One region of the Aerococcus sp. 150760013-2 genome, then DNA from elsewhere that is predicted to be linked to it. Evidence: riboswitches for the same ligand, from Rfam matches in the RefSeq annotation. Region 1 holds a riboswitch; each other region holds the start of a gene.

Region 1 (11,055 bases):
TTTCCCTAGTCTAGGTCCTTTTTGCTATGTTTTACTCACTTTCAACAACTATATCATCTGACAAATCCGCCCAGTGGTTGGTTGGTCCGTGTCCATGGCCGACGTCGATTCCGTCTGCGATAGCACCCTGGATAAACTGCTTGCCGATAATGATGGCGTCCTTCAAGTCAGTTCCTTTAGCCAATTCGGCTGCAATTGCGGCAGACAAGGTATCCCCTGTCCCGTGTGTGTTTTCTGTATTGACCCGTGGACTAGACAGCCATAATTGTTCCCGGTTTTCAAAGAGAACTAAGTCTCTGGCCCGTTCTGCTTTTGAATGGCCCCCTTTGACAATCACGTTTTTAGCCCCATATCCTTGTATCTTCAATCCCGCCGCCAACATATCCGTTTCTGATTCAATGGTCATATCAGCGATGATTTCTGCTTCAGGAATATTTGGTGTGACTAAGGTCGCAAGAGGGAGTAATTTGTTTTGAATGGCGTCGACGGCGTCTTGGTCCAACAATTGATGGCCACCCTTAGCCACCATGACTGGGTCAACGATTAAAGGTCCAAAGTCTACCTCTTTCAGATTTTTAACCACATTCTCTACATAAGCACCGTTAAATAACATGCCTGTTTTGACAGCGCCAATTCTGAAGTCCGCTTTCAATGAGGCAAATTGTGCATCGATAAAGTCCAAGGGTACTGGTAAGGCCGATTGGACGCCTAAAGTATTCTGCGCAGTCAAGGCGACCACAATCGACATACCAAAGGCTTTGCGAGCTTGGAAAGTTTTCAAGTCGGCTTGAATCCCTGCGCCCCCACCTGAGTCAGACCCAGCGATTGTCACTACTTGTGGTGTTGAATTTACCATTTAGTCCACCTCCAAAATATCTGCTACTTTAGCTTTTAAATCTCTTACGCGTTGTGTCACCGAATCTGCCAACATAATTTCAGAAACTACTGAAATCCCCGCAATCCCACTACCGGCTAATGTTTTGATATTATCCAATTGAATGCCGCCAATTGCGACAACTGGGATAGCTACTTGGCTGCTGATCGTCTGTAAAGTTTCTACTGTTACTAGGCTGGAATCCTTGGTAGTTGTTGGGAAGATGGCCCCGACACCCAAATAGTCCGCCCCTTGTTGGTAGGCTTCTTCTGCCCGCGCTAGGGTTTTGGTTGAGACCCCTAAAATCTTGTCTGGTCCGATGAGTTTCCGAACCACGTCAACCGGCAATTCGTCGTCGCCAATATGGACACCCGCTGCGTCCATCGCTAGCGCTAAATCCACCCGGTCGTTGATGATCAAGGGTACATCGTATCGGTCGGTGATGGCTTTCAATTTTTGGGCTAAGGCGTAAGCATCGCGGCTGGTTGCCGTTTTGTCCCGGAATTGAACCAAAGTAACCCCCGCCTTGACTGCGTCTTCAACCACTTGTAAAAAGGTGTCTTCTTGGTAATCAAAACCTGCTGTGACTAGATATAAACTGTAATCCATTATAGTTGACCTCCCTTGATACCTGTTACCCATTCATCGTCTTCTAACAATAGAGACAGGTTATTCAATGTTGCTTGTCTAAAATCGGCTAGACCATGTGTTGTTGCGTCCGCTTTTTCACCACATAAATTGAAGTAAGATACCGCTAAAATGACAGCTTCTAGGGCTGGTTGACCAGCTCCTAATAAGGCTGTAATCAAGGCGCCGACAATGTCTCCAGTCCCAGTAAAGCGACCAAGATTCTCTACCCCATTCTTCAAGTAGTAAATGCCTGACGCATCAGCGACCACGTCTACTGGTCCTGTTGCTAATAGAGTTATACCGACATGCTCTGACACCCATTCTTGCATGGCTTGGCCCAATTCCACTAAGGCCGCCTCACTTTGGTCATCGGCCCCTGCGTCAACACCTCGTCCAGTTGAGCCTAAACCACAGAAAGCCCGCATTTCAGACAAGTTGCCTTTGATGACATCTGGTGTGAATGCGCTGATTTCTTGGGCTAAGTCGTTACGCAAGGGACTGGCTGAAACCCCCACTAAATCCAGAACGAAAGGCGTGTCTGTTTCGTCAGCTGTTCTAGCAGCCAATAAAATGTTGCGGATTTTTTCAGGCGATAAACTCCCAATATTGATCAAGGCCCCATCGTTTTGATTGAAGAAATCTTCCATCTCAGCTGCCTGGTCTGCCATGACTGGTGCCGCCCCCACATATAATAAGGCGTTGGCCACCGATTCCACCGTCACGGTATTGGTTAAGCACTGGATTAGCGGGCTTTTGGCTAATGGGAAGGGGTTGTCGTAAGTTGGTAAAGCTTTCAATGTATACAAATCGATTGTCATCTTTTAAATCCTTTCAATATCGCATCTTTTAAATCAATATGGTGAAGTATCATTGGTGTTCAATTATCTAGACACCTTTTGGAAAACAAAAAAAGCCCCCTTTCCTGTCAGTATTCGACAAAAGGGGGGAAATAGTGTCCAAATGAATGATAGCAAGGCAAAAAACCAAACGAATCATATTTTTGACAATATTTACTACATTTTCCTTCGCCAGTATTAACTGTATCAGGTTCCATGGGTATATTCTCAGCTGTCACAGCACCCCAAACGTCTCTATGAATTAACTCTATTCAAACAATCTTTTAAAGGAATGTCAACCCTTTCAATTTGAGGTACTTTTGAACGATAGTTAAAAAAGTAAAGCCTTAGGTCTTATGCTTTACCTACCATAACCATAGATGGCATATCGTCCTTCTAATGAATGCTCTTGTTTACGCACTATTGTAAGCATGTGATTGATATAGGTATAATAGTGAGTATTCGACACAAATTTATTGGAGGTCTAAAAGTATGAAAAATTTTAAAAATTACACTCAAGTCGACACGGAAGTTCTTAGAGAAATATGGAACGATATTTTGGTGGACGGTGTCGCCTTCCCAGGTTTAGACCTCTATTCAAGTGCCGCATTTGAGAATAAACTGGCTGCTTATAATCAAGTTGACGTCTTGTTGGTGGATGATCAGATTGCTGGCTACTACCTGATTAAAGCAAATAACGAAGGTCGGGCAAGTCACATAGCCAACGGGACTTACGCAGTGAATAAAGCCTTCCGGGGTCAAGGTTTGATCAATGACTTGGTAGCAAAATCCATTGAAACGGCTAAAATGCACGGTTTTAGAGGGATTCAATTTAACGCGGTTGTGGCCGAAAACAAGGCTGCTATCCATACTTACGAGAAATTTGGCTTTGAAATTGTGGGAACTATTCCAGGCGGTTTCCAAGTGAAAGACGGTCGTTATGTAGACATGCACATCATGTATCTAGACCTAACGAAGACAAATCTCTAAATTAGGTCTTAGGACGGATACATCAAATCCCTTTTCCATTTAATATATAGACATGAGAAAGGATGATGTACGCAATGAAACAAACATCAAAAATGACCTTGGGCAAGTTCGCCAAAGCCTTATTTAATAAGGAAACACCTACCTACATCAAGGCGATTACTGGATTAGCACTCGCTTATACCGTCTTACCAGCTGATGTCTTACCAGATATCTTCGGTCCCTTGGGATTTGTGGATGACGCAGCTGTAATTGGTGTCTTGACGACGATTGCCATGTCCTTATTAGATAATTACAATGAAAAACAATCTACGCAAACAGCCAATACACACACCGACTTTGATCCAAATAAAGTGATCAACTAGATTAAAATACCTACCCCTAAAAGCCGTGAAACCCACTACCCCGGGTGTTACGGCTTATTTTTTGTGGATGTGGCAAAATAAAAACCACCAACAAGCTAGTATTAACTGAGTCGTTGGTGGTTGTGTTAAATCTATAATATTTTTATAACTAATTCCAGTCTAAATATCGGCTTGAAAAGTCAAACTCTTCCAATGCTTCCCAAAATACGCCAATTACTTGACAGTAATTGTTCGACTTTTGGTCCAGCCCATCGAGTCTAAACGACTTTTCTCACCACTCGCCTTATTTAACTACTGCAAATCCTGCTGTCCACGCGATTTCTTCGCGGGCTGCTAATGTGATTTGTAGGAAGCCGATTGCTTCTAATTCACGAGCACGTGATAATTCACCTGCGTCTACAAAGTTCAAGCCACTACCTTCTAATGCATCTTTGAAGGTTGCTTTAGCGTCTGCTTCACCAGCTGCTAAAACTGTTGTCGTATTGTCGCCAACTTGTTTAGAAGCTAATGTAGTCCCAAAGTTTGTGTTGAAAGCTTTGATAACTTTCGCACCACTTACTTTTGCTTGGATTTCTTGGGCTGCTGAGGAGTCAGCTGGCACAACTAAACCATCGAAAGTGTCGAAATTTACTGGGTTAGTGATATCAACGATGATTTTGCCTGCTAATTCGTCAACGTAGTTAGAGATGATGCCATCTACTGCTGCGTAAGGCACTGCCAATACAACAATGTCGCCTAATGCTTGTTTACCGTCTTGAGAACCGATGTAAGCGACGTCGTTTCCTGCTTCTTGGAATAAGCCACCGATTGCTGAACCCATGTTACCTTTACCGAATACTGTAATATTTGCCATGTTTATATACCTCTTTCATTTGTAAGTTTATTGGTTACTTGTTGATAGGTATATTTAACCATGAAAATCCACTTACTAAAAGTAGGCACTTTTTCCTTAGCTACTTACTTATTGGTAAGTAATGACAGATACCAAGGCATTGCCAGCAAAAAAGTTTTTAATTTTTTTCTGTATTTTCAATTCCAGGCAGGTTACCGTTCAAATAATCGTTCCCCCAGGCACGCATCACTTCAATAATAGGTCTTAAAGTATCCCCCAATTCACTCAAGGAATACTCCACTCTCGGCGGCACTTCTGCATAGACGGTCCGCTGGATAATCCCGTCTGACTCCAACTTGCGCAGGTTTTCCGTCAAGACTTTCTGACTGATTCCTTCAATAGACCGGTGCAGTTCATTGAAACGGTAAGTTCCCTTTAATAATTCTCGAATAATTAAAACCTTCCATTTATTCCCAATTAAATCGACCGTTGTCGCTACTGGACATACCGGTAATTCTTCTTTCGCTAACATGATTTCACCTCAATCGACTTTCTATTACAAGTATCATACCAGAAATTTGCCTGATGATTATTGTAAAAAGACTACAGACATTGATTTTGTAAACTCTTGACGAGAAATAATTTTATCTATTTTACATTTTGTAAATAAAAGAACGATAATCATTGCAGTTTAGAATGACGGCCGATATAATGTTAGGCAATATGGGAAAGAATAGATACTTTTGGGAGAAATATAAATAATGAAGAAAAAGAATATTAACTGGTTACGTTTGTTGGCTTACTTGGCTTTACTGATAATATTTATCTTGTTATCACCATTCATTTTAGTTGTTGCGCCTATTCTGGCCTTGTTTTTCTACAAGATTAAGCCAAATAATCAATGGTTGAGAAACAGCTTGATTGCCTCAGCAGCTGCATTAATCGGTACGATTGTCATCTTTTCAATAGACACAGGTGAAACCGAAGCCGATCAAACTGACCTTCAACCACAAGAACAAGTCATAACCTCAGATCAAGCTTCTGATAAGGATTCCGATGAGGCTTCTGAATCAGCGGCCGAAGAAGCGGCTGCTAAGTCCGCTAAAGATGCGTCACAAAAATCCTCCAAGGAATCTTATGACAAAAAATTAGCCGCTGAATCAAGTGCACGCCAAGCCTCTTCTATGAAACGTGCTGAATCAGAGTCTAAAGAAAAGGCAGCAACTGAATCTAAAGCAAAAGCCGAAAGTGAAATTGCCAGCCAAGCAAGCGCTGAATTCACAAAAGTACGTACAGTACCAGTTGGGCAAACTTATATAGAAATTAACGATAATATCCCTTACTTTACAAATGCGGATATTACATCGACTGAAGCCTACGAATCATATGGTGAACTGGATAGTTTAGGTCGGGTAACCGCCGCAAACGCTGTCCTCGGAGTCGAACTGATGCCTACTACAGAACGTGGTGATATTTCAGATATCAAACCCACTGGCTGGCAACAAGCTAAGTATGCCAACGTTTCAGGTGGTTGGTTGTATAACCGATCTCATTTGATTGGCCACCAACTAACTGGTGAAGATGCCAATGCCCGCAACTTGATGACTGGGACTAGATGGTTTAATACTGAAGGGATGTTGCCATTTGAAAACTTTGTGGCTAACTATATTGAGCAAACAGAAAACCATGTCCGCTACCGCATTACACCAGCATTCGAAGGGGATAACCTACTGGCATCCGGTGTTTACATGGAAGGTTTCTCTATTGAAGATAACGGGGCGACTATCCAATTCAATATCTATGTACCAAACATCCAACCAGACGTTGAAATCAACTATGCAGACGGCTCATCAGTAGGACCTGAAGGCCCAACACAAGATGAATCATTACCAAACTTAAACCAATCTTCAACCGTTTCTGAAACTGCCCCTGCAGCCGAAAGTGCACCCGCTACCACAGCGCCCGCTTCCGGCGGTGATGTCAGTTCGGTTGATGCCAATGGCAACGGTCAGGTAACCATTAAAGAAGCCAAAGCAGCAGGATTTTCAATGCCTATTTATTCAGACCATTGGTTGTATCCATATATGGACGACCGTGACGGCGATGGTATGGTTGGTGAGTAATCCGCCCTACAAGTTGTATATACGCGAAAAAAGACGAAATGCGCTTCAAGAAAAGTGCATTTCGTCTTTTATTATTGTAATGATTAAGCTTAGTCTTCGCTGTCTGAATGGATGACTGCAAATAGCGAAGAATACTACATTGATTTAGACAATTTATTTTTATTGGGCGATTCTGCAGGTGGTCAACTCACTCAACAGTACGCTACAATTGCTTCAAATCCTAATTATCAAAATTTATTTGACTTTCAAGTACCTAACATCCAATTTAACGCTGTTGGTTTAAATTGTGGTGCCTATTACATCGGCAATAATATCGGTTCCGCTGATGATTTTCCTTATTACCTCGATGGAAAAATGACTGATCAACTCAAAGCTCAGCTACCCGTTGAACAATACATCACTACCAACTTTCCCCCTGCTTTTGTCATGACATCAAGCCATGATTTCCTAAAAGAAACTGCTATCCAATTTGGCCAATTTTTAATTTCTAAAGGGAATGAAGTCTACTTTAAAATCTATAGAAACACTGATGGTTCTGAACTAAACCATGTATTTCACATTGATCAAAAATCCGGTGTTGCAAAATACTGTAACCTAGATCAAATTGGTTTCTTTAGAAAACATATGTGTTAGAAAAATGATATAAAGTTAGTAATCATGTTCATCATGGTTTACTGGCTTTATTTTTTTATATCATCGAAAAAGGATAGATATCCATTAAAAATGACGATCAGTACTTTATCCTGTATATTTTTCTACATTAGCAGTTCATATGGCGGCAATAGTTTTGCTTTGGTAATCATGTGCGCAATTTCTTCCGGTGACTCTTTTCCATCTTTTTTAATCCACAACGTCATAATCCCCACAATAGATGATAGTAAGATTTCAATCGCATAGTCTTCAGGCAGGTCTAGTTTCTCAAACTTTACGCGATTAGACTGCTTTACCTTTATATCAATCAGCTGTCCAATAATAGACTTTAAGGTTTGCATGAAATTGGGATCCCCACCTGGGCTTGCAATAGCTTTTACAAAGTCAAATTCACCTTTAACATAGACTAAGGCTTCTAAAATTTCATCATATGGAATCAATTCTAAAGATTCCTTGGCTTCTTTATGATCCGAATCCTTTAAAATAATCGCCTCTAAGTCAAACATCACTTCTTCTTCTAACTTATTCATTAAGTCATACTTGTCTACATAATGTAGATAAAAGGTTCCGCGATTAATGTCACATCTTCTGGCGATATCACTCACAGTCATCGCCTCAAATCCCTTTTCATGTACTAAATCAATAAAGGCTGCTTTAATTTTTTCTTTTGTTTCCATCTTACGGCTCATTGATTATCCTACTTTCTTTGAATAGATTAATTGACAAATTTTGTTATAAAATCAACACTTTTTTGTATTTTGTTTATTGAATCTCTTGCACAATCATTATATACTCTCTAAGTGAATAAATCAACACGTTGTTCATTTACTTGGGCAATCATTTTATATTTATAAGGAAGGAAATGAAAATGAGTTACATAGAGGTTATTAATAGTTCTAAACATTATAAAATGGGTGAGAATGTCATCACCGCGAATAATGATGTGAATTTTTCAATTGAAAAAGGTGAATTAGCCATTATTTTAGGGTCATCCGGTGCCGGAAAATCTACCATGCTAAATATTCTTGGAGGCATGGATTCGAATGATGAAGGACAAGTCATCATTGATGGCAATGACATTGCTACTTATAACAAAAAGCAATTAACCAAATACCGCCGAGAGGATGTAGGCTTCGTATTTCAATTTTATAATTTAGTGCCTAACTTGACTTCTAAGGAGAATGTAGAGTTGGCTTCTGAAATAGTTAAAGATGCGAGTGATCCTATCGAGGTATTAGAGGGTGTAGGTTTAGGTGAGAGGATCGACAACTTCCCTGCACAATTATCCGGTGGTGAACAACAACGCGTTTCTATTGCTAGAGCGGTTGCTAAAAAACCAAAAATCTTATTATGTGACGAGCCAACAGGTGCTTTAGACTTTGAAACAGGTAAACAAGTCTTACAAATCTTACAAGATATGAGTCGCAAGAATGGTGCTACTGTAGTTATCGTGACACATAATGCAGCCATTGCACCTATTGCTGATAGAGTTATTCACATGCGTAATGCTACAGTGGAATCCATTGAAGTGAATGATTCACCTGAAAATATCTCAGATATCGAATGGTAGGTGACAAATAAACATGAAAAAGAAAATGTTATGGAAGGATATTCGAAAATCAATTACTAAATCAAAAGGTAGATTTTTCTCTATCATGGGGTTAATGTTGATAGGTTCTTTTGCCTTAATTGGTTTAAAAGTGACTGGACCAGATATGCGAACAACTGGTGAACATTATTTTGATGATTTAAACGTCTCAGATATTACTGTAATTGGTTCAATGGGTATTGATGATGATGATGTTGACATCTTGGATAAAACCTCGGGCTTGGCAGATATTGAATATGGCTATTTAAAAGATGTCACAATTGATGATAGCCATACGGCTATTCGCGTATTCTCAATGGGAGAAGATATCTCTGATTATGAATTAGTGGAAGGTCAATTACCTAAAGCAAGTAATGAAATAGCGATAGATGCAAGCTTTGATGATCAATATCAAGTAGGTGATAAAATTGACCTGTCAGAACAGGCAGATGCCTCTGGTGATACTGTACTAAAAGAAGACACCTATGAAATTGTCGGTTTTGTTTATTCTGGTGAGATTTTATCCAATCTAAACCAAGGTGCTTCTACAGCCGGAACTGGCGCCTTAAAAGGTTACGCGATTGTTCCTGAATCTGCGTTTGATTCAGATGTCTACATGCTGGCTCGATTAAGATTCGATGATTTAATCAATATCGATCCTTATTCAGATACTTACACTGAAAGACTTCAAGTTCACAAAGATGATTTAGATGATGCCTTAGCAAACCAACCAGAAAATCGTCTTGAAACAATTAAAAATGATTATCAATCGGAAATTGATGATGGCCAAAAACAAATTGATGATGCCAAGAAGAAATTGGCAGATGGACAAGCACAACTAGATGATGCCAAACAACAATTAATTGATGGTCAAGCTGAAATTGAAGATGCACAAAATCAATTAGACACTAAAGTAGCTGACGCCACTACACAAATTAATGATGGTGCCAATCAAATTGCGAATGCCCATACTACAATTGATGATAGTCAAGCACAATTAGATGCTGCTAAAACGCAGTTAGCTAATGGGCAAGCTACATTGGACGAAAAGTGGCACCAACTCCAAGATGGTAAAGCTAAATTAAACCAAGCAAAGAAACAGTTAAATGATAGTCAAAATCAGTTAACTACCGCAAGAAGCCAATTAGACCAAGGTCAAACGGCGATTGCTAATGGTTATAGTCAATTAGCTGAAAAGAAAGCCCAAATAAATAGCGCTGAGGCAAAAATCGCCGAAGCAAACGCAACACTTGAAAGCAAACAAGCTGAGTATGATAACAAATACAGTGAATATACTCAAAACTTAAATGCTTTTGAGGAAAAACAAGCTGACTACGAAGCAAAAGCCAGTCAAGTAGAAGGCGCACAAAATCAACTTGATCAAAACAATCAAGAATTGGCAAATGGAAAAGCAAATTATGAAAAGGGTATCCAAGCTTTAACAGAACAAATCACTAGCCTACAAAATAAATTAGATGCAGGTGATTTAAATGAAGCTGATACTGCTGATTTACAAGCACAAATTGCTGACCTACAAGAAGAATTAGATGCTAGCCAAAGTGAATATGAATCCTTCATGAATTCAACATACACTCCTGGAATGGCAAAAATAGAGGCTAGTCAAGCTGAGTTAGACCAACAAAAATCAGCATTAGAAAGTGCTAAAAGTCAACTAGATGCTGGCCAAGAACAATTAAACAGTGCTAAAGCACAATTAGATACTGCTAACAAACAATTAAGTGATGGTAATGCTGCATTATCTAGCAATCAAGCCAAAATTGATGATGGTAAAGCTCAAATTGAAGCAGCAACTGCTAGCTTAAGCGAGAATGAAGCCCTCTTACAAGAAAAAGAAGCGGCATACCAAGATGGCTTATCCAAATACAATGCCGGTATCCAATCTTATAATGACGGTTTAAATACTTACTATGAGGGTCTAGCACAATGGACTGCTGGTGTAGAGACATTAGATAAGAAATCAGCGGAATACCAAGCGAATGTAGATAAGTTAGCCGCAGCAAAAGCGGAATTAGCTGATAAAGAAGCGGAATTAGCCCAAGCAGAAGACCAATTAGCAACTGAATCTGCGGATGCTGAAGCCCAAATTGCAGATGCCAAAGAAAGTCTTGCGGAGGGTCAGGCAGAATACGAAGATAAAGCCGCTGAATT
Region 2 (11,055 bases), on a different contig from region 1:
TTATCCTACGGATTCTTCTGCAAACATTTTGCGCCATGATCCAGTTTTACAGACACTTTCACCCGACGAGCCATTGGCTTCTCTGTCGTCTATTTCACGTTTCTTTGATCGCGTCACCTTAGACACAATCAGTACATTGCAGTGACTCAATCAATCTTTAATCGACAAAGCTCGTCTGGTGCGAAACGATACGAACTTGATTATTGATTTGGATTCCACTCATTCAGATACATTCGGCAGTCAAGAACAAACCGCCTACAACGCTCATTATGGAACGAATGGCTATCATCCTTTAGTCGCCTTCGATGGGCTAACCGGTGATTTTTTAAAAGCAAAACTTCGTTCAGGTAATCAATACACCTCCAACGGAGTGAAGGGATTTCTTGAACCATTATGGGAACATTATAACCAAGCCATTCCAACCACCGATATTTTTGTCCGTGGAGACAGTGGATTCGCAACACCAGCTATTTATGACTTATGTGATACCTTCAAAAATCATTACGTCATCCGGCTTAAAGCCAATCGAAACTTATACCGCTTAGCGGAAGAATTTGTATATTATGATAATAATCATCCATGGGATGAGAAAGAAGTCTATTATCATTCGGTTTCCTATCAAGCAAACTCTTGGACGAAGCCTCGGCGCGTCTGCATACGTTCAACGCGAGAGGTAGACGAGTTACTGTTTAATCACGCTTTCATTGTCACAAATTTCTCTGAAAATATCTCAGCGAAGAGAGTGTTTGAAACGTACAATAAAAGAGGGACCATGGAAAACTATATAAAAGAAGCCAAAAACAACTTCTTTTTCGATAAAACGGACAGTCCCCACTTCCTTGAAAACGAAGCAGGCATGATGATTAGTTTACTGGCGTATAATCTGGTGAACTTCTTGCGGACCATCTGCTTTGATTCAAAATGGAAAGGACTCCAAGTGAATACGATCCGGCTTCGGTTATTCAAAATGGCGGGGGAGCTCGTCCGTACGGCGAGACAACTGTACTTGAAACTTTCCAGTTCCCATGTTTACCAAGCCGAGTTCTATCATACATTCAGGCGAATCCAATGGATTCGACAATATATCTAATCAGTCATCATTTTTAAAAATCTGAATTGTGCCCAGGGGGAAGTGTGTCCAAATTCCAGTTTATAGACTGGAAAAGCTCAAAATTTCGTTTGGAATCTAAAAAATTAAAACGAACAATATGTAAAATAGAAAAAACTACGAAAATTATAGAACTTAAAAACTAAAAATCGCCTCAAAAATTAGAGGTATGAATTATTCAGGAGTGATATAATAGTTTAATTGTTTCAAATGATATTGATGTTCTTCACTTTTTAAAGTGATGGAATAGGTTTTTTCTTTCGCGTTGTTGTAACAGCCGTTTCGTAAGGGGCATTGTTTACATTTTTCTACATCAAAGTAATAAGTCATGCTCTGATTCCTGTCTTTATTTTTCTTTTTATCAAATTAAGCTAGATATAATTTCATCCAAAATAGCTAATAAATAAAAGGATTATTACTATAAGCATGCTCTTAATAATATCCTTTTTAGAAGTCCTATCAATTGACAGCGCTTTCATATTACATTAAAATATGAATAGTGGAAGGAAGTGCTTTAACACTTTCTATTGGTTAAAAGATAAGAGGAGGAAGTTAAAATGGAAAGAGATTCATATACGGTTATAGGTAAGTACCGTGATCCGGCAGAAGTAAGAGTGACATTAAAAAGATTAGAACGTGAAGGCTATGCTAGAAATGACATTGCACTCTATTCTAATCGTGCGAATTTTAATCAATTCGAAGATACATTGGGCGTAGATATGCGAACTGCAGATGAAGTTTCCTCAACAAGAGGTGATGAAGACCGTTCATTCTGGGATGAAATAAAAGATATGTTTACAATGGACGATGATTATGGTGTAGAGACGACACAAGACGACTTTATAACTCCTTATAGAGAAGACATTCAAGATGGTTATACTGTAATTGCTGTTCGTAACTATCGTGGAGATACTGAAATACACAGTGAAATGGCCGATACGAATGTTACACCATTAGAGAGTGATTTACCTGAAGTGGACACCACCGTTGGAATGGATCGAGAAGTTCAAGACACCACTGAGATGACAGAAAACGAAACGATTCAATTAAAAGAAGAACGTCTACATGTCGGTAAAGAGGAAGTCCAAACCGGTGAAGTACATGTGACGAAAAAGACCGTCCATGATACGGAAACAATTGAAGTGCCTGTCGAGCGTGAAGAAGTGGTGATTGAAAGAAGAGCTGTTCACGATGGTGAAGTAGACATAACGGATACAACTTTTGACGATGAAACAGAATCTATCACTATCCCAGTTCATGAGGAAAAAGTAGTCGTCGATAAAGACACGGTTGTAACAGAAGAAATTGAAATCAAAAAAGAACATGAAGAAGATGTCGAACATGTCTCTGAAGATATTCGTAGAGAAGAAATTGATATTGAATCAAGTGGCAATGTACGAAGAACAGATACCACTTTGGACGATGAGACAATCGATTTGGAAGATCCAGATAGACCAGATCGTATCTAATAAATGTGCTGTAATTAAGAAACACACCCTTTCAACTTCTTAAAGTTGAGAGGGTGTGTTTCTTTAGCACCATCACCAAAACATTCTTAGCTTTTAATTTCAATACTTTATTTTATGGTCTACGCACGTATTTCTTCTGCAGAATGTTTCGTTAATCTAGCACCCATCCGGCCACCCAGTGATGAAACAATCGCCATGGGAATATGAGCAATGAATAATCCAAAACATATCTAAATACATTTTAAATGCTATCTACGTTCCAAACGAAGTGAATATCATTCCCAGCTAATGGCTTACAGGCTAATGGCTTTTAGTTTGGGTAAAATAAACATCTTCTAAACATAGTAGGTATTTATTTTAAATTAATTTTTTTAGAAGCTTTCTAGGATCATCAACAATTGTAAAGTTACCACCTTTAGAGGAACCATCCAAAGGTCTAGGATTATTGAAATCATAAATATAATCTTCTTCGCTAGCATCTACTATCGTTAGCGTGCCAAACTCATCTCTAACAACATTATATTTTTGACCTTTTGTAAGTGAATCTACACCAAATGATTCACCGGTGTACAGAACTCGACCAATATACTCTAAGGGAATAGTCTTATTGAGTTCGCTCTGAAATAAATCAATCTTCTTAATCTCTTTCGCTCCTTCGTCATACTGTATCTAAGTTCTATTATATCCAAATTGATAGACGGATATATCCGCTACTTTTACTTCCTTGATATTTCTAATAAAGTAAGAAAATCATAAAAAATGATGCATGGTTATATGCATTATACTGCTATTTTCTGTTGTAATTGAAAAACATTATATAAATTGCCACTTTCATTTTCTAGATCGATGTGTTAGTATCGGAGATACATTCATATAGTAGTGACATTTGGGGTGCCGAAAGCTGAGATTATACCCATTGAACCTGACACAGTTAATACTGGCGAAGGGAAATGTAAAAATGTTTATGATACGGAAACTATCGGACCAAGTGTGTCTGGATAGTTTATTAAAGTGTTTAAAACAAGAAGCGAATTCGCCTTTGCTCACCCCTTATGCCTCTATTTTTAAAAATATAGGAAAAGGGGTTTTTTTGATGGAAAAATTTAAATGGGCATTGCCCGACGTCATCTTTTTAGCATTTCTAGCTTTCTTATTTGGAGCTGTATTTATGGGGGCAGGTGTCCTATATGCCGTTTTAGTGTCCCTATTAACACCGTTTGGTTTAACGCCATTTGCCAATGAAATCTTATTTGGTATGTGGACGATTGCGGCGCCAGTGGCGGGTATGTTGATTCCGAAAGTAGGCAGTGCCTTGTTAGGTGAGGTCTTTGCCGCCCTTGCCGAGATGCTATATGGGTCATATTTTGGGGCTGGTGTTTTACTTTCTGGCTTAATTCAAGGACTGGGTACTGAAGCGGGCTTCCTTGTTACCAAATACGAACGCTATGATACGACTACTTTAGTTTATGGTGCCATTGGGACAACGGTATTTAGTTTTGCCTTTGAATTCTTCAAATTTGGCTACGCGACTTATGGCCTTGGTTTGGTCGTGGCTTTATTCTTAGTTCGTCTGATTTCAGTGACATTTTTCGGTGTCTTTCTAACAAAACAAATCGTTAGCTTATTCAACAGAGTACAAGCCAAAGGAATTGCCCAATGAGCGCCTTAGTACAAATCAGTGACTTGACCGTCCGGAAAAATGAGACCGTCATCCTAGACAGGATTTCTTGTGATTGGCAGCTAGGCGATTTTATCTTACTGACAGGTGATAGTGGTAGCGGGAAAAGCACCTTCATCCATACCATAGCTGGCTTCAATGGTGCAAGTTTTCAAGGGAATGTTGTAATGGATGGCCAGCGGATGTCAGACTATACTATTCCAGAAAAAGCTCAGAAAATCGGGTTGATGTTTCAAAATCCGGGTCAACAATTTACCATGCGAACCCTGGAACGAGAATGCTTCTTTGCCTTAGAAAATTGCGGTCTACCTTATGATCAGGCCAAAGTACGCTTAAATCAAGCGGTTGACGATTTGGGTATCAGACATTTATTAGAGCAAGACTTGATGACCCTGTCAGGTGGGGAGAAGCAGCGGGCGGCCTTGGCCATCTTGATTGCAGTCAATCCACCAGTTTTCTTTTTAGACGAACCCTTTGCATCAATTGACCCAGCCTCTAGACTTTTCTTGATTAACATGTTGGCGAAATTAAGACAGCAAGGCAAGTTGATTATGGTGGTAGACCATGAGTTGACTGACTATAAGGGGCTAATCAACCGATTCTTTATCATGCGAGACGGCCAACTTTCTGAAGCAGATGTAGCCACCTTGCCGGAAAAAGCGCCTATTCCATTGTTGACTAGTGGTCAAGCTAGCAGGGAATCAGCTTTCACCCTGGATAATATTGCTATCAAACAAGGCGATAGAACCTTGCTTCACCAAGAAAAATTTACTTTTCAAAAGGGTGTATCCACCCTAACTGGCGATAATGGGGCGGGGAAATCGACTTTATTAAAGGCCATGGCGCAGTTACACCCTTACAAGGGCAAGATGCGGTTTCAGGACCGGATACTTTCAAGGTTTTGGGGCAAGAAAAGCTTATACGAATCACTCACCTTGGCTGTTCAAGATGCAGCCCAACAATTTGTGACGTTGGAAGTAGCGAGTGAGTTACGGTTTCCAAATGAAGATGCTGGTGAAATTCGTGACCGACAGATGCAGGCACTTGAAGACTTGCATATCAGCCACGTTTTAGACCGAAGTTTATATCATTTAAGCGAGGGGCAGAAGAAGATGGTGCAATTAATCGCCTTGTTGAGTCTAGACCACCAGTTTTTAATGCTGGATGAGCCTTTTGCGGGTTTGGACCTGAAAGCCAGTGATTACTTTGCGGATTGGATTGAAGACAAGAAAAGAGATACGGATTTCTTGATTGTGTCTCATCGCCTTGGTCCGCTGGAAAGTGTAAGTGATCATCATATTCACTTGTCCAATCAAGTGCTGAAGGAGGTTTGATAATTGATGGAAGAGAAGAAAACAGCGATTCCAGCTATTCTGGCCTTGGTATTCTTGTTCACGATTGAAATATCTTTTACCTATTCGGTTTGGCTGAATATTTATGTCTTATTGATGGTTGTGACCTACTTAGCTGTTAAAAAACGGTTTGGCGTACTGGTATTTTTGTTAGCCCTACCTTTTATTCCTGCCATCACCACTTTTTGGTCGGTCTATATCCAAGGAAGTGGCCTAGATGACGCTTGGGTATTATTCACTAGAACCTATGCCTTTGCGGCTTTAGGAATAGGATTTATGGTTGCCGTTGATTTACAAGACTGCTTACTAATTTTTGAACAGTATAAAGTACCGGCTATTTTTATCTATGGATTGTTGGTTGTGATACATGCTGTGCCTGAAATTCAAAGGGAAATCAAGAGTATGCATGATGCCAGTTTATTAAGGGGGAAGAAATTATATCCATGGTCATCTCTCTATTATGTGAAAGTGATCTTTCTAGCCCTCAATTGGCGGGATCGGTACGCAGAAGCCATGTATTCTAGAGGTTTCTCTGAAGACCAGCCTCGCCACCAGTACCGTCATTGGAAAATGTCTACACCAGCTATTGTTTTATGCATGAGTTTAATTATCGTCGGCAATATGATTATGAGATTGGAGAATATGATTTAATGGAAAAAACTTTTACAGAAATCGCCCGCAGTCAAACGAGACCCTTTTGGGAGGGGAGTTTCAACCATCCTTTTATTTTGCAGCTACAAGATGGGACGTTACCTATTGAAAACTTCCGTTACTATTTGATCCAAGATGCTTATTATTTGCGTCACTTTTCAGCACTGTATAAGAAAGTCGCGGAAATTACTGAAGAGCCTGCATTAAAGACGCAGATGCTTGAAAATGCCGGCCATTTAGCGGAAGGTGAATTAGCGATTCGTGCCAACTTTTTTGAAGAATTGGCGGTAACGGATGACGAATTAAAAGGAACAGGCGTTGCGCCAACTGCTTACCACTATGTGTCACATATGTACCGGCAGTTAGTGGAAAATAATGATGCGATTGCGGCGGCTAGTTTATTGCCATGTTCTTGGCTGTATTTTGAAATTGGTCAACGGTTAAGACAATTAAATGTGACGTCACCTGTCCCAATCTACCAAAGATGGATTGAGACATACGGTGGGGAAGAAGCAAGTGAGGCTATCGAAAAGGAATGTGCCCTATTGAACCGTCTGTACGCTGAGTCTAGTCAGGAAGAAAAGGATAGTATGGTTTCCGCATTTGTCATAAGTGCTAGAATGGAATTTAATTTCTGGGAAATGGCTTTTAATTTTGAAACTTGGCCGGAGGGTATCCAACATGATGACAAATAATAAAGTACAAAAAATGACGATCTTAGCCATGATGATAGCCATGGATGTTGTCCTTTCACCACTATTTCGGGTGGAAGGGATTGCCCCAATGTCTAGTGTCATGAATGTGATTGCTGCTGTGTTGATGGGTCCCATATATGGGACAGTGATGGCACTCGCATGTGGGATTCTCCGGATGATCTTGTTTGGGATTCCACCGCTAGCACTTACTGGTGCCGTATTTGGGGCCTTTTTGGCTGGTGTGGGTTATAAATGGATGAATACATATCTTGGTGCCATAATAGGCGAATTTATTGGAACAGGCTTGATTGGGTCCTTACTCTCTTACCCAATCATGGTCTGGTTTACAGGGTCTGCCCAAGGTATGTATTGGTTTGTCTATACACCGCGGTTTATCTTAGGGGCATTATCAGGGTCATTAATTGCCTACCTAGTCCTGGTCAGAATAGACAAAGTGCCTTATATTCAACGGGTCAAGAAAACATTTGACTAATAAGTTGAAGGCACAAAAAACTACCTTTAGCGAGGTAGTTTTTTTCTATAAAAAGTGTTATAAAAAAAGCGCTACACCTGTTCAGATGTAACGCTTGCTTTTAGCTATTTTAGAATTTATTTCAATGCATCGACAATTGCTTGATTAAATGCAGGTAAGTCTTCAGGCGTACGGCTTGAAATTAATTTACCAGCTTCATCGATTACAACTTCTTTGTCATAGAAATTGGCACCAGCATTTTTTACATCAATTGCCACTTGTTTGACTGCGGTAATGTCTTTACCTTTTAAGGTTTCGGCATTGACCAATAATTGAGGACCATGACAGATGGTGAAGATCCATTTGTTATCATTATCGAAATGACGCACAAAGTCTAACATACGCTCATCTGCGCGCAATTCATCAGGAGAGTAACCACCTGGAATGAACAGTGCATCATATTCTTCAGCTTTCACTTCATCAATAGCTTTTTCAATGGTTACTTCTGTTCCATCTGTTTTACCTTGAACAGTTTCGCCAGCCTTAATACCAATAGTTACTACATCATGTCCTGCTGCTTCTAAAGCTTTCTTTGGTTGAATATATTCAGAGTCTTCAAATAAGTTTGCTAATACAGTTGCAATTTTTGCCATAATTTATAGCCTCCTTAAAGTTTTGATAAATATATCATAAAGGATATATTTATTGCATGCAAAGGATATGCATTATATGATATTTAACTGATCAATATTAAAGAACAATTTCCATTATATTGGTTAACAAGCTAATATTGGCATGTTAACCATATATTCTAAGGTAAGTTCATATATTATTTACCGCACCACAACTCCCGTGGCTATTAGAATTTATATGGAAGTGATTTAACAAAGTAAAAAAAGCTCAAGTGGTAATAATTATAATGATCAATTCTTTTGGAGTGTTGCCCACTTATCTTGAATTTTTTTCGCAACGATTTCTTGATCCTTATTTGATAAAATGTCAAATTTGCTAACATCAATGGCCATTTTAGCTGAATGGTCATAGTTTGCGTACCATTCATCATATAGGGTGTGTAGTTGCTTATAGTAGGCTAGTAAATCTGGTCGACCTTCTACTTGTTCGTATGGGCGCCCACGACGCTTGATTTTCTCAAGGACTAAATCGAAAGGTGCATGTAAGTAGACAAGTAATTCTGGTGATTGGTTGGTTGATTCTGAAATAATACGAACATCGTCCATCATATTAGCCAATAAATCTTGGTACAATTGCCACTCTACATCTGATATATTGCCGTTAATATTATTTACCTGAGTGAATAAAGCATCTTCATAAATTGACCGATCTAATATTGCACGGTCAAATTTCATCCCGCGTTTAATGCTTTTAACGCGTTGGTTTAGAAAGTAAATTTGCAGTGAAAAAGCATATTTCGTTGGTTCGCTGTAGTATGCATCCAAAATTGGATTTTCTGATACCTCTTCAAAAAGTGGTTCTGCTTGAAACATGTTTGCCATATGTTGGGTATAAGTAGTCTTACCAACACCGATCATGCCTGCCATGGTAATCATAATTAATTGCTCCTTCATCTAATTAGTCGGGGCAATTATAGCATAAATATGACCTGACTTGGGTTAGAAGACAGGTTGAAATAGGATACATTTACATGGAAGGTAGCATCTTTATTCTTTGATGACCTATGGTACAATAGCCGTGGATTATGAGAAAGGGTGGGTCAAAATGGTAGATTTAAATAAGAAAATTTTAGAAACTGCCCTGTTAGCCGGGCAAATAATGACAGAAAGCAACGCAGAATCATATCGTGTTGAAGATACGATGAACCGTATTTTAACAACATCAAATGCAGCATATGCAGTGGCAATCTCTCTTTCAACAGGTCTTTATATGACCCTTGATGACCCATCTTTTGAAGGTTCTGGGTTTACTGGTATTAAGAGAATTACACGCCGTTCTAACAATTTAAATAAAATTACCCAAGTGAATCATATTTCACGTGAATTGACTTCAGGTAATATTTCAATTGACGAAGCTTATGAGCGGTTACAGGTTATTCGGTTCCAGAAGCCTCAATATTCAAAATTGCAAGTATCAATCGGGGTAGTTGGTTTAGCTGTAGCCTTCTCTTTCCTTTTTGGGGGAGGTATTAACGAGTTGATCATGTCTTCAGTTAATGGTTTAATTTTAGCCTTATTATACCGTCTAATGGATAAATACTATATTAGTGAAGGTTTTTCAAATATTATTCAAGCACTTGTTGTAACAGTTACTGCTTATTTAATGCAAGCCTACGTATTATCGAACACAGATATCAATATTGTAATTATTTCTACATTGATGCCAATGGTTCCAGGAACGGCCTTAACTAACTCCTTACGTGATATTTTCCATGAGGACTATATTGCGGGCGTTTCTAGAGCAACAGAAGCCTTTTTGAACGCCTTAATGATTGCCTTAGGCGCAGCACTGGGTCTTGCCTTGATTGGAGGTTTATATTAATGAAGGTAATGGATATAATTTTACAATTAATAGGTGCTTATGGGGTAGGTTTATTCGCAATTTTAACGATTGAAGGACCACGAAAAGTTCTATTTTGGACACCACTCATTAATATTGCTGGTTGGGGTAGTTATCTGATAAGTATACATCTTGGTGGTTTTTCAGAAATAATGGCTACTTATTTTGGTTCCTTGGTTATTGCCTTAATTTCCCAGATGTATGCGCGTATTTTTCGAGAGCCAGTAACAGTTTTCTTTATTCCAGCCTTCTTTCTCTTTGTGCCAGGAGGTGGCATGTACCGGACGGCATTAGCCTTTATTCAAGGGGACACGGCCCAAGGCTTTACTGAACTAGGAGGTACGCTATTTACTGCCTTGGCTATTGCGCTTGCGGTTTATACATCTGATACTTTTGTGCAAATTATTAATAAACAAAAATTTCCAAAATTTATCCGGAAAAACTACCGTGTTATACCTAAAGTAGCGAAGAAAACTGAAAAGAAAATCGAGAAAAAACTTAAATAGATTAGGCTCACTTCTCCTAATAACTAGAAAAAAGCTGATAATTGATTACTATTTCATTTTAAGGGCGTATGTGATTTGTCACTGCGTTTTTTTCTATATAATGATAGAAAAGAGGGGGAGATAGTATGAAAAACTGGCTTGTGTTGTTGGTAACCAGTGTTGTACTTACTGGTTGTGGGTTAAATTACCAGGATAAAAGTGTAGATTTGAATACGCTGAATGTGGATGAGGAGGTTGCTAGCTTGGATGAAGAACCATCCCTTTTCACGGAAGATTTTGAGGCTAATGGAGAAGAGGCATTGAGTCAATTTAATGCAAAACTGGCGGATTTGCCTGCAGTTGAGCTAAGAGATTCTGGCATTCAAGAGAGTCATTTTCTGCGTTTGAATGGCCTAGACCAGTATGTGTATGAGGTAGGTCAGGGTGAAGGCTTACCGGTGGCGATTTTCCTCCATGGGGGACCTGGCTTTTCTTATACAAACCAAGCAGATACTTTGGTTGGTTTATCTGATCAGGTGAATGTACTTTTTTGGGATCAGATTGGTGCGGGTCAAACTTATGAAGCCAATTCAAATGCAGAACCCAGTATGGG
Region 3 (11,055 bases), on a different contig from region 1:
GTTTGGTCCTCGTCGGCAAATTCGCCAAGGAAGGATGCAAATTTCTCGCTCAGTTCAGCTGGGAATTCGTACCGCCCTTTTTGATCTAGGTCATTCATCAAGCCTGACAATTGGGCCACGTCATCCCCTAAAGCGTGGAATAACATCCGTTCGAAGTTACTTGAAACTAAGATGTCCATTGATGGCGAAATAGTTAACTTGAACTCACGGTTTTTGTCGTAAACGCCTGTGTTGAAGAAGTCGTATAAGACAGTGTTATCGTTTGAAGCACAAACCAATTTACCAACTGGTAGGCCTAATTTTTGTGCATAGTAACCAGCTAAGATGTCCCCGAAGTTTCCTGTTGGGACCACAAAGTTGACCGGACTGCCCGCTTCAATTTCTTCGTGTTTCACTAATTGGGCATATGCGTAGAAGTAGTACACCACTTGCGGAATTAAGCGCCCGATATTCATTGAGTTCGCTGATGAGAATTGGATGTTTTCTGCCGCTAAATCAGCGCGTAAAGCTTCATCGTTAAATAAGCGTTTTACTTCTGTTTGCGCATCATCAAAGTTCCCTTCAATTGCCACCACAAATGTGTTGCCCCCTTTTTGTGTTACCATTTGTTTTTCTTGAATGGTAGAAACCCCACCTTGCGGGTAGAAGACAATAATTTTTGTACCTGGTACATCTGCGAATCCAGCCATTGCTGCCTTACCAGTGTCGCCTGAAGTAGCTGTCAAAATGGCAATCTCTTTGTCGTTGGCATTCATTTCAGCTGATTTTTTCATTAAATGAGGTAAGATTTGTAGCGCTAGGTCTTTAAAGGCAATCGTTGGACCATGGAATAATTCTAAATAGTAGTCTTCGCCAACTTTTGCTAATGGCGCAATTACATCTGTATCGAATTTTTCATCGTAAGCACCATCAATACAAGCTTTTAAATCTGCTTCAGAAAAGTCATCAAAAAAGATAGACATAACAAAATAAGCCAATTCTTGGTAGGTCATCTCTTTTAATTCAGACCAATCAAGGTCAATGCTAGGCCATTCTGTTGGGACGTAAAGCCCGCCATCAGTTGCCAATCCTTGAACAATGGCTTGTGAAGCTGTCACGATATTATCCTGGTTACGTGTACTTTTAAATTGCATCATATTCCTCCTAAGCGACTCGTTTTACCCTTTTTATCCATACCAGTCACTCTTTATATTTGCTTCATTTTACCACAGAAGGTCCCTTTATGGCAGTGTGGGCTACTTTTCTCATAATTCTCTTATTAGACAATCCAAATGAATTATTGCATGTTTATAGCTTAAAATAGATTTTATTACTCATATATGTTAACATTAAGTGTGTTTCTAAATTTTTAAATTGTAGGAAACGTAAATACAAACGTATATACTCAGGAGGTATTCGAATGAAATTTACAGCTCAAAAACGTGATGGCGCTGGTACTTCAGCAGCTAAACAATTACGTAAAGAAGACTTAGTTCCCGGCGTTGTGTACGCAAGTGACTTAGATCCAGTTAACATCTCATTGTCAGTATCTGATGTAGAACAAATTCGTCGTGAATTAGGTCTTAACTCAGTATTTGATTTAGAGTTAGATGGTAAGACACATACAGTTTACGTACGTGAAATTTCACAATCAGCGTTGAAACCAACTATCTACAACATTTCTTTACAAGCAATCAAAAAAGGCCAAAAACTTGAAATGCCATTATCTATCGTTATTGTTAACGAAGATGCTTTAGCAGATCAAGAAGGTGTAGCTTCTACGACAACACTTGAAATTAACGTTGTTGCTGACCCAGCAACTGCGCCAGATTCAGTTGAAGTTGACGTTACAGGCTTAGCTATTGGTGACTCAGTAACTGCTGGTGACTTAAAACTTGCTAGCGATATTGAATTAGTAACAGATGCTGAAGAGGTTGTTGTAGCTATTTCTGCTCCAGTTGAAGAGCCAGAAGAAGTTGACCCAGATGCAGAGGTTGCTGAACCAGAATTAATCGATGAAAAAGAAGGCCAAATTGTAGAAGATACTGAAAACTAATATTTTTTCAATTCCTTTCATTACATAAGAACCGGAGTGATTTATTTCACTCTGGTTTTTTGTTTTCTTTAAAAATTAGAAATTCTTCGGCTTTCACTTTACCTGTCATGCCCTTAAATCCATCGGGGCCAAGTCCTTAGCCTTAGTCTAAGGGCTTGGCTGACTATCCTACTTCACTGCGACGGCATGCCAGGTAAGTTTCAACCTATATCGGGAATGCTATTCGAAAAAACTGTACTTAAAATTTCTTTTAACTGTAGATCATTTTGAAAAATCTAGTTTATTTTGGACAATTAGGGGTTACATGAAACGTTGCCTTACTCTGCACTCCCTAAGGATATTATTTCAAGTCATTTTACCGTCAATATATTAATTCGATTTAATAATTCTATCCATTCGCTCTCAAAAACAGTGTCAAACCACTCGTACGCTACTCCGCTATTCAACACAAGATTGATAACGCTACGTAACGCATTATTTAAGAACAATAATTACCAAAGTTTTGCATTTGCACTGCACATTTTCAAAGAATTTACGTCATTAACCAAATAACTACATGCATCAAAAAACAGGGCGTGATTTCTACGTCACGGCCCTGTTTTGCTTGCGGATATTTATTTTTCAACTAGGATAATTTTCTTATTGGTTTTGATTAGTAGGTAAGAAATAGCATAGCACGCGCCCCATGTCGCAAGTCCTGACATGGCGTTCATTACACCTGAGTATACCCATGGGCTCATGCCTTCTGGTGCGAATTGGCCCCAAAAAGCTACACCGGCTAGGAAGTGGACAAAGTATTCTGCAAATATGGCGATGAAAGTTGCTAGTCCTACATATAGGAATAAGTTTTTTTCATGGTTATTCTTTGCTGCTTCTTGGATTTGTAGGGCAAAAATACCCGCTAATCCAGCTAAGGCAAAGGCAAATATATATTCTATGATACCTTGTACTGGTGTTAAAATACTGGCAAATCCAGAAATAAATTTAATCAGTCCTAACAAGAATCCTGACAATAAACCAGCACGAATCCCTCTTCTAAACGCTACAATATAAATAATGGCTAGTGAAATTTGGACCCCAAAGCTTGGGCCAATTTCAATCGGTATCATTGATACTATAAAAGCAATTACTGCTGCAATAGCAGCCTCGATATTTTCATTTAACTTAACTGATCTCATTTCTTCTTCTCCATTCCTTTGTAAGCACATTGAAAGCTATTTTGAAATATCATCAAAGCAAATAAAAAAATCGCATCTATCACAATTGTGACAAACACGACCTCTCAATGTATTCAACGATTTAACGCATTAAATCATTCACCAACAAATGGCTATTGAACACTTCCTTTCGCCAGTATAAACCGGATCAAGTTATGAGGGTCTGTTTTTAAACATCTCAGCAAAAGCTCCCCTAGTGCACACAAGTATATTATTTCTTTTAGTATATGCTAATCTTGCATCTTTAGCAAGTGGTAACCCAAACATTTTATAATCGTTCTTACTTATTGTATAATAGAATTGAGCGCTGGTTCATCAAAACCACACTATTGTATTAATATCATCAATATGATATATTCTTAAGAACGTATTTTTTGCATTCTTTTATTTTGAGGCCTATGGGGGGATGAAATTTGAAGCTATTTTTTTCGAATAAAGCGATCAATAAATTGCAATCATTATCACAATTTGAACATATTTGTTTAAATGATACACAATATTTACATATTTCTAATGAACAGGAAGTTGACCTGGTTTTGCGGACCAATGAGACGGATTTTTCCGCCTACGACGAGGTACTAGAAACCCATATTGGCCAAGTTCACGTAAGAAAGAGTGCTTTAAAATTTTTAGGCCATGATAACCGCATTGATTTCGATGACTTTAGACAAGTTTTCATTTTAATCGTTGATGGTCATGTAATGAACGATAATATCTACCTACAAAAAGCGTCATAATATATATTATTTTTAACCAAGCGGGCTAGGTATACTGGTCCGTTTCTTTATTGAAAAAGGAGTTATCATGTCTGAAAATCCATTCAAATCCTACTATAAAAAGTCTCGTCAAGACCGTATCGATGTCTTAGTGGACCAAGAGCATATCACTAGTGACCAAGCTGAATTTTTAAAAAACGGCCAAGGTTTACCCACTGAAATTGCTGATAATATGATTGAAAATGCCCTTTCAACCTACGGACTTCCCTATGGTTTGGCCTTAAACTTTCTAATAAACGATCAAGAAATCCACATTCCTATGGTGACTGAGGAACCTTCTGTGATTGCGGCTGCTTCAAATGGCGGTAAAATTATCCAGCAGGCAGGCGGTTTTAAAAGCCAGGTCAACCAGCGTTTGATGAGTGGGCAAATTGCTTTTACCGGACTTGAAGATGACGCGCAGGCCTTACGCCTTGAAGCGTATGTGACAGAATTTGCGGATGATTTACTGATTGTGGCTAATGCAGCCTACCCTTCCATTGTTGGGCGCGGTGGTGGCGCACGGTCCATCCGTAGTCAATACTATCCAGCAACCGATAGTAGTGCCTCTTTTTTCATTGTGTATCTAACGATAGACACTCAGGAGGCGATGGGGGCCAATATGATGAATACTATGCTGGAGGCTTTGAAGGCGCATATTCTTGGACAGGTGGATTTTATAGCGAATATTGATGGGTTGATGGCTATCCTATCCAATTATGCGGTTGAAGCGACGGCAACGGCGTCTTGTGAAATTACGGCCCGTTTACTGGATAAAGGCCCTATTTCCGGGGTTGAAGTGGCCAGCAAAATCGCTTTAGCTAGCCAGTTGGCGCAAGTGGATGTTTACCGGGCGACCACACACAACAAGGGAATCATGAACGGGGTCGACGCTTTTGTATTGGCCACTGGAAATGATTGGCGGGCAGTTGAAGCGGGTGTCCATGCCTACGCAGCTCGAGACGGCCAATACCGAGGCTTAGCCAAATGGACTTACGACAGTGACCGAGAAATTTTATCTGGTGAACTCACCCTACCGCTAGCCTTAGGGGCTGTTGGCGGGTCGATTGGGATCCACCCAACTGTGCAAGTAACCAAGTCAATTTTAGGTCAATCGGACGCTAAACATCTGATGGAAATTGCTGTTTCACTAGGCTTAGCGCAAAACTTTGCCGCAGTTCGGGCCCTTGTTACTGAAGGCATCCAAGCTGGCCACATGCAGTTACAAGCTAAATCATTGGCCATTCAAGCAGGTGCTGACGGCGACCAAGAAATTAATGCCGTAGTGACGGCCTTAGAAAACGCTGACCATAAGAACCTGGCCGCAGCCAAAGAAATTTTAGAAAAATTACGACAAGAATAATCGAAATAAGCAAAAAATCGTTACCCACTTGAAGTTGATACTTCTTCTAGGTAACGATTTTCTTTATTTATACAATCGTTTGTGGCCTTCTACCCCAGCTAATTGGAATTGCTCTTCATCTTCAGATAAAACTAATTGACTACCATCTGTTGGTAATTCTTCTTGGAAAATCAATTCGTAGTCGGCAACCGATAGTTGGACGCGGTTATCTAACATGGCTTGATGACTTTCGTCAGCTAACATGCCCTTGAAGCCTTCCACTAAAGTAATAGAGAAGAACTCACCTACTGCGCCTGATCCGTATGAATAAAGGCCAATAGTATCACCTGCTTGTAGGTCTTGGCTTTGATCCAATAAGGAAATTAAACTTAGATACAATGACCCAGTATAGATGTTTCCAACCCGTTTATTGTAGACGCGGCTGGCTTCAAATTGTTCTGTTAAGGCTGCTTGTTTAGCTTCATCCACTTCCGGCAATAATTGACGCAAGCCCTTTAAGCCCATTTTCGAATAAGGTAAATGGAAGGCTAAAGCCTTAAAGTCAGCTAAAGTTTTATTGGTCCGTTTTTTATATTCAGTCCACACTGTCTCTAAGTATGATAGGTATTGTTCATTAGAGAATTTACCATCTACTTGGGCATATGTAGCATAATTTGGTCGCCAGAAGTCGTAAATGTCTCCTGTGTAAGAAACTGCGTCGTCGTTAATAACTGCAACGCGTGGGTCTTTACTGATTAGCATAGCCACCGCACCTGCACCTTGTGTTGATTCTCCTGAAGTATTCAAGCCGTATCTAGCTATATCAGTTGCAATCACCAACACTTTTGACTCTGGATGACGAGCGATATGGGCTACAGCAGTTTGAAGACCTACAGTTGCTGCATAACACGCCTCTTTCATTTCAATAGCGCGAGCAAATGGGTTAATCCCCAAAAGCTGGTGCACATGGACTGCCATTGCTTTTGATTGGTCGACACCTGATTCTGATCCCACAATAATGAAATCAATTGCCTCTTTATCTTCATCTGTTAAAATTGGCCAAGCTGCGTTAGCTGCCATTGAAACTGGATCTTGGGTTAAGGGTGCCACTGCTTGCTCGGTTTGACCTAAACCAATTGTAAACTTAGCCGGCTCAACGTCTCTAGCTTCAGCAAGTTCTTCCATATCCACATAGACATGCGGTGTGAAGAAATGTAGTTTATCTATACCAATGTTCATATTCAATACTCTCCCAACATCATTTTTATACGCATAACGTACTTTCTCAACTATCATTTTATCATATTTCACCCTCCCTATCCGCATTTGTCGCATTCTTAGGAAATTCTGAACATATTTTTCCAGAAAAAAAGCGGAAACTGTCCGATCAATTGGGTTAATACTTTAGTTACAAGTCATCATTTACCAAAAAGTCTTATTTTGATACGACGTCAGCAGCGTCAAAATACGGTACTGCGTTGTTGAAAGAAACGTCAGTGATTAATTTTTCTAATAATGCTTCATTATTAGGTATTTCACCACGTTCAACCAAGTCACCGATATAGTCGCAGAACAAACGGCGAAAGTATTCGTGACGAGTGTAAGAGATGAATGAACGGGGGTCAGTTAACATACCAACAAAGTTCATTAATAAGCCACCTTCAGCTGGATCCATACGTTCACAACTTCTTTGATGGACGCTAACGATTTAGAACCATCTGGTAAGCCATGGTTTAGGTCAGAACGAGTCCAGTCAAATACTGGTATAAAGTTATAACATGCAACAGGTATTCCTGCTTTACCCAGGTTAGTTAAAGTCGTTTTGTAGTTTTCGATTAATTAGCCCCGGTTAGGTTTACCTTGTTTGATATCCTCCTGAACCGGTACTGATTCGATAACTGAAATATGTAGACCTGCATCTTCAACATCTTTCTTAAGTTGTTCGATACGCGCCATTGGCCAAACTTCCCCTACAGGAATATCGTAAATCGCTGTAACGATACCTTGTATACCTGGGATTTCACGGATTTGTTGTACTGTAACAGGATCGTCCTATCCATACCATCTAAAACTCATTTCCATAATATAATACGCCTTTTTGTGTGATATAAACTCGCACTATATTTTATGAGCAAACACTTACGCTCATTCAACTACATTCTACATAGTGAAGAAAACATATTTAATAGTAAAATAACAATAAATGAAATTTTTCGTAAAAAATGTTAGAGGGTACATATTTATAGGCTATCACTTTAAACTTTAATCTTTTTCATGGTATAATAAGACATACCAAAAAAGTTATTTATCTGTAAGGGGGTTAAGCATATGCCAACTAGTAAGGCACAGAAAAAAAGAAACCGTAAAATACTATGGTATCTATTGTTAATCATTTTTACGATTGTACAAGGTTTTCTGATTTCAGATGATGATCAGGCATAGTTAATTGAATATACTATAATTAGAACGTCAAAAAATGGTTTTCCTTATTTTTTGACGTTTTTTTATGAATACCTATCATTATCAAAATATGCAATGATATTGAGCATTTAAGAAAAATATAATCAAGTAATAATATTTTGAAGATAAGTAGTGCAACAGAATCCTACCATTTAAAAATATTTTACTGCTTTATAAAACTACCTTTCTCATCTTAAATTTCCCCCATTCCTATTCACTCGATTTCAGTCTAAATTTATATTTTCCCTTTAATAAAAACTGCATAAAAAAAAATCGAGCTAGGAAAATTCCTAACTCGATTTTAACTCACTTACTACCCATTAAATTCTACGACTTGCCCATCATTGGCCATTAAGACTTTGTCCGCTATTCCCAAGAATAAGCCATGTTCAACAACACCGACCATTTGAATCAAATCGTCAGCCAACTTTGCTGCGTCTACTATTTTTTCTAAATGAAGGTCAATAATAAAGTTACCTGAATCAGTTACAAATTTAGTACCATCTAGTGATAAACGGAATGTCGGAGCATAGTTTTTATCCTCAAATGCATACAATAAGTGTTGACTTGCTGCTGGAATCACCTCTACAGGTAAGGGAAAGGCCCCCAGTTGGTCTACTTGCTTGCTGTGGTCGCAAATCCAAATGACGCGTTTGCTGTTAACGGCGATGATTTTTTCAATTAAATGGGCACCCCCGCCGCCTTTTATACCGTTTAAGGCCGGATCAAATTCGTCTGTGCCATCAATTGTTAGATCAATGGCTGGGACATCATTTAATGAGGCTATTGGAATGTTTAGACTGGTTGCTAATTCGGCTGACTGAATGGAGGTTGGTACACCGGTAAAGGTTAAGCCTTCCTCTTTTATCCGTCTGCCTAGTTCTGTAATCAGGTAATAGGCTGTTGAGCCTGTGCCTAATCCAACGACCATACCATCTTCAACGTATTGGGCTGCTGCAACCCCAACGAGTTCTTTTTCGTTCACCATATGACTCCTTTGTCTGGCGCCCTATCCTAATTGATCTGCTTGACCAAGTTGGATAAAGGCATCTGTATATATTTTTAATAGTTTTTCTAATGTATCCATTTCGATGTATTCATCAGCTTGGTGCGCTACATGTGCGTCATGCTGGAAGTTCATCCCAAATGACACGCAATTTGGCATTACTTTACTATATGATACCCCACCAGAGATAATAGGTTCAATAGCGTGGTCTGGGAAATGTTTGTGGAAAGTATTTAACAATAATTGGTTTGCTGGTAAATTCACGTCAGACAGAATTGGTGCTGTATCAAAGGATTTCACAAATGGAATATCCGCGAATTCTTTGGTGAAGGCGGCTGTCAATTCTGGTTCGGTAATATTGGTTGGGTAACGAACATCGATGGTAAAGGCAATTTGCCCGTCTGCTGTTTTCTCAATAACGCCTTGGTTTAAAGTCAATGGGCCCATAATATCGTGGTTACGGGCTACATCAAATCCTGACCCATCATAAGGACGAAATAGGCGTGTCCACTTGTTGGCCAAGTCATCTGAATAGGTATTGGCGATGATTTCAAAGCCACGGGTGATCGCTGAGTCCCCTGCTTCAGGCGTTGAGGCGTGGGCAGAAATTCCGTAAACAGTTAGGATGGTTTGCCCGTTTTCTTCTTTGATAGCGATTGGCCATTGTTTGTTATTAGCATAAGCTTCTAAACCAGGATTTAAGGTATCAGCGATGACAAATGTCGCTTCTGATGGCACTACATTTGACCCGGCCCCACCGACTACACTTTTAATGATGGTATCTGACTTTAAATCGCCCTTGAAGTTCCATGTTGTGGCCCCTTTTTCCCCGATTTGTAGTGGGAATTGCCCGTCTGGTGTGATGGCGAAGTCAGGTGCCCCTTCTTTGATAACGTATTGTGGGATGTCCGTCATGTCCGATTCTTCGTCAGACCCAATCACGATACGGATGGTATTTTTTAAGGGAATTTGGTAGTCCTGTAAGATTTTAACGGCATAGTATGACAAAACGGCATTCCGTTTCATATCTGATGTTCCGCGGCCATACATACGACCGTCGATAATTTCAGCGCCAAATGGTTCTTTGGTCCAATTTGACAAGGCCCCTACAGGTACGACGTCAATATGGCTAGCAACATCCACCCGGTGGTTAGTCCCCGCATTTCGGGATTCCATGTGTACGGTATATGGGTAAACATCCCCAACCTTCATGTCGTCACGGACAGCTAAATCGTGCATAAAATCTAGTGCTTTGCGGACTTCAGGTCCATAAGGGGCATCTGTTGTAGCCGCCTCATCATCGCGAATAGATGGGATGCGAACCAAGCCTTGGATGTCTTCGATCATTTGTGGTATATATTGTGCGAAATCTATTTTATCTAACATGTTATTCTCCTAGTTTTTCTAAATTTTAAATTTTTTGTGTTATATTAATGGGCTAAATGATGAAATAACGGGCAATTAAGCCGAATATCAGCAGATGAGTAGGGTAAATCAAATACAGCCATTTGGCGTTGTAACGGCCCCTTAATCCATTGTAGAAGTAGGTTATTACAAAAGATATCGGCGCAGTCACTTCCCATAGCACGAGTACCGCCCCAGCAAAGGATTGGATGAATCGTTGCTCTCGGGTGACATAAAGGGCACCAATTAAAATAACACCAAACATGCCGTAATCCGTATTGAAATACTCTGCTACGATTGCTAATAAGACGATAGGGATAATACCTAGCCAGCGGTATTTCATTATACTGGCCAGCCAGATTGCTAATAGCCCCAACAATAAGGTAAAGAATACATTTTGATAGGCCAAATCAAAAAATTGCTGGCTAATGGCTAGGTTAAAAGGAATTTCCGATATCAAGGCAAAAATCCCTAACCTTATAGCATATTTTTGTTTATTAGAGGTATGGAAGAAACCTTCAATCAATAGGAAACAAAATATCGGAAAAGCAATCCGCCCGATTAGCCGAAAGCTGGTATAAGCTGTATAAGCCAAGGAGTAATCAAAGGTTTCCAGTTGCCCACTATTTAATAAAGGCAGTAAAATAGCTGCACCCATGTGGTCAATAATCATGGTGACCATGGCAATCCATTTCAAGGTAGAACCCGAAAGCCCGCCCTGTTTATTTTGTGCGTTCATTGCTTGAGCCAAGCGACTACCTCCTTATTTTCACGATTTTCATGATAGTGTTATTTTATCATAGTTTTTTCATTTTTCTTTATTTATCACATTGTAC

The links. A riboswitch is a leader RNA that binds a small molecule or an ion and turns the genes downstream of it on or off. The one in region 1 is predicted to bind thiamine pyrophosphate.
Region 2: another riboswitch for thiamine pyrophosphate. It lies ahead of ACUW85_RS05740 (ECF transporter S component); the one in region 1 lies ahead of ACUW85_RS02900 (hydroxyethylthiazole kinase).
Region 3: another riboswitch for thiamine pyrophosphate. It lies ahead of thiT (energy-coupled thiamine transporter ThiT); the one in region 1 lies ahead of ACUW85_RS02900 (hydroxyethylthiazole kinase).

The regions. Positions count from the first base shown of each region.
Region 1 covers NZ_JBSEYI010000004.1:33,273-44,327, forward strand. Annotated here, with positions in the region: gene thiD (bifunctional hydroxymethylpyrimidine kinase/phosphomethylpyrimidine kinase) at 32-856, opposite strand; gene thiE (thiamine phosphate synthase) at 857-1,483, opposite strand; gene ACUW85_RS02900 (hydroxyethylthiazole kinase) at 1,483-2,322, opposite strand; TPP riboswitch at 2,508-2,598, opposite strand; gene ACUW85_RS02905 (GNAT family N-acetyltransferase) at 2,833-3,330, shown strand; gene ACUW85_RS02910 (YkvA family protein) at 3,405-3,692, shown strand; gene ACUW85_RS02915 (NADPH-dependent F420 reductase) at 3,976-4,545, opposite strand; gene ACUW85_RS02920 (winged helix-turn-helix transcriptional regulator) at 4,703-5,056, opposite strand; gene ACUW85_RS02925 (DNA/RNA non-specific endonuclease) at 5,286-6,647, shown strand; gene ACUW85_RS02930 (alpha/beta hydrolase) at 6,759-7,280, shown strand; gene ACUW85_RS02935 (TetR/AcrR family transcriptional regulator) at 7,403-7,987, opposite strand; gene ACUW85_RS02940 (ABC transporter ATP-binding protein) at 8,167-8,868, shown strand; gene ACUW85_RS02945 (FtsX-like permease family protein) at 8,882-11,055, shown strand, end outside.
Region 2 covers NZ_JBSEYI010000008.1:58,506-69,560, forward strand. Annotated here, with positions in the region: partial or broken gene ACUW85_RS05725 (IS1380 family transposase) at 1-1,090, shown strand, start outside; partial or broken gene ACUW85_RS05730 (IS5/IS1182 family transposase) at 1,298-1,462, opposite strand; gene ACUW85_RS05735 (YsnF/AvaK domain-containing protein) at 1,666-2,577, shown strand; TPP riboswitch at 3,455-3,543, shown strand; gene ACUW85_RS05740 (ECF transporter S component) at 3,671-4,237, shown strand; gene ACUW85_RS05745 (ABC transporter ATP-binding protein) at 4,234-5,589, shown strand; gene ACUW85_RS05750 (energy-coupling factor transporter transmembrane component T family protein) at 5,596-6,258, shown strand; gene tenA (thiaminase II) at 6,258-6,953, shown strand; gene thiW (energy coupling factor transporter S component ThiW) at 6,943-7,446, shown strand; gene ACUW85_RS05765 (type 1 glutamine amidotransferase domain-containing protein) at 7,563-8,078, opposite strand; gene ACUW85_RS05770 (deoxynucleoside kinase) at 8,349-8,993, opposite strand; gene ACUW85_RS05775 (threonine/serine exporter family protein) at 9,163-9,939, shown strand; gene ACUW85_RS05780 (threonine/serine exporter family protein) at 9,939-10,463, shown strand; gene ACUW85_RS05785 (alpha/beta fold hydrolase) at 10,589-11,055, shown strand, end outside.
Region 3 covers NZ_JBSEYI010000005.1:53,087-64,141, forward strand. Annotated here, with positions in the region: gene thrC (threonine synthase) at 1-1,133, opposite strand, end outside; gene ACUW85_RS03690 (50S ribosomal protein L25) at 1,400-2,035, shown strand; gene thiT (energy-coupled thiamine transporter ThiT) at 2,650-3,213, opposite strand; TPP riboswitch at 3,361-3,457, opposite strand; gene ACUW85_RS03700 (iron-sulfur cluster biosynthesis family protein) at 3,666-3,989, shown strand; gene ACUW85_RS03705 (hydroxymethylglutaryl-CoA reductase, degradative) at 4,057-5,370, shown strand; gene ACUW85_RS03710 (hydroxymethylglutaryl-CoA synthase) at 5,434-6,588, opposite strand; gene ACUW85_RS03715 (glucuronate isomerase) at 6,785-7,024, opposite strand; partial or broken gene ACUW85_RS03720 (mannonate dehydratase) at 7,039-7,377, opposite strand; gene rpiA (ribose-5-phosphate isomerase RpiA) at 8,123-8,797, opposite strand; gene ACUW85_RS03730 (Sapep family Mn(2+)-dependent dipeptidase) at 8,819-10,201, opposite strand; gene ACUW85_RS03735 (TraX family protein) at 10,254-10,970, opposite strand.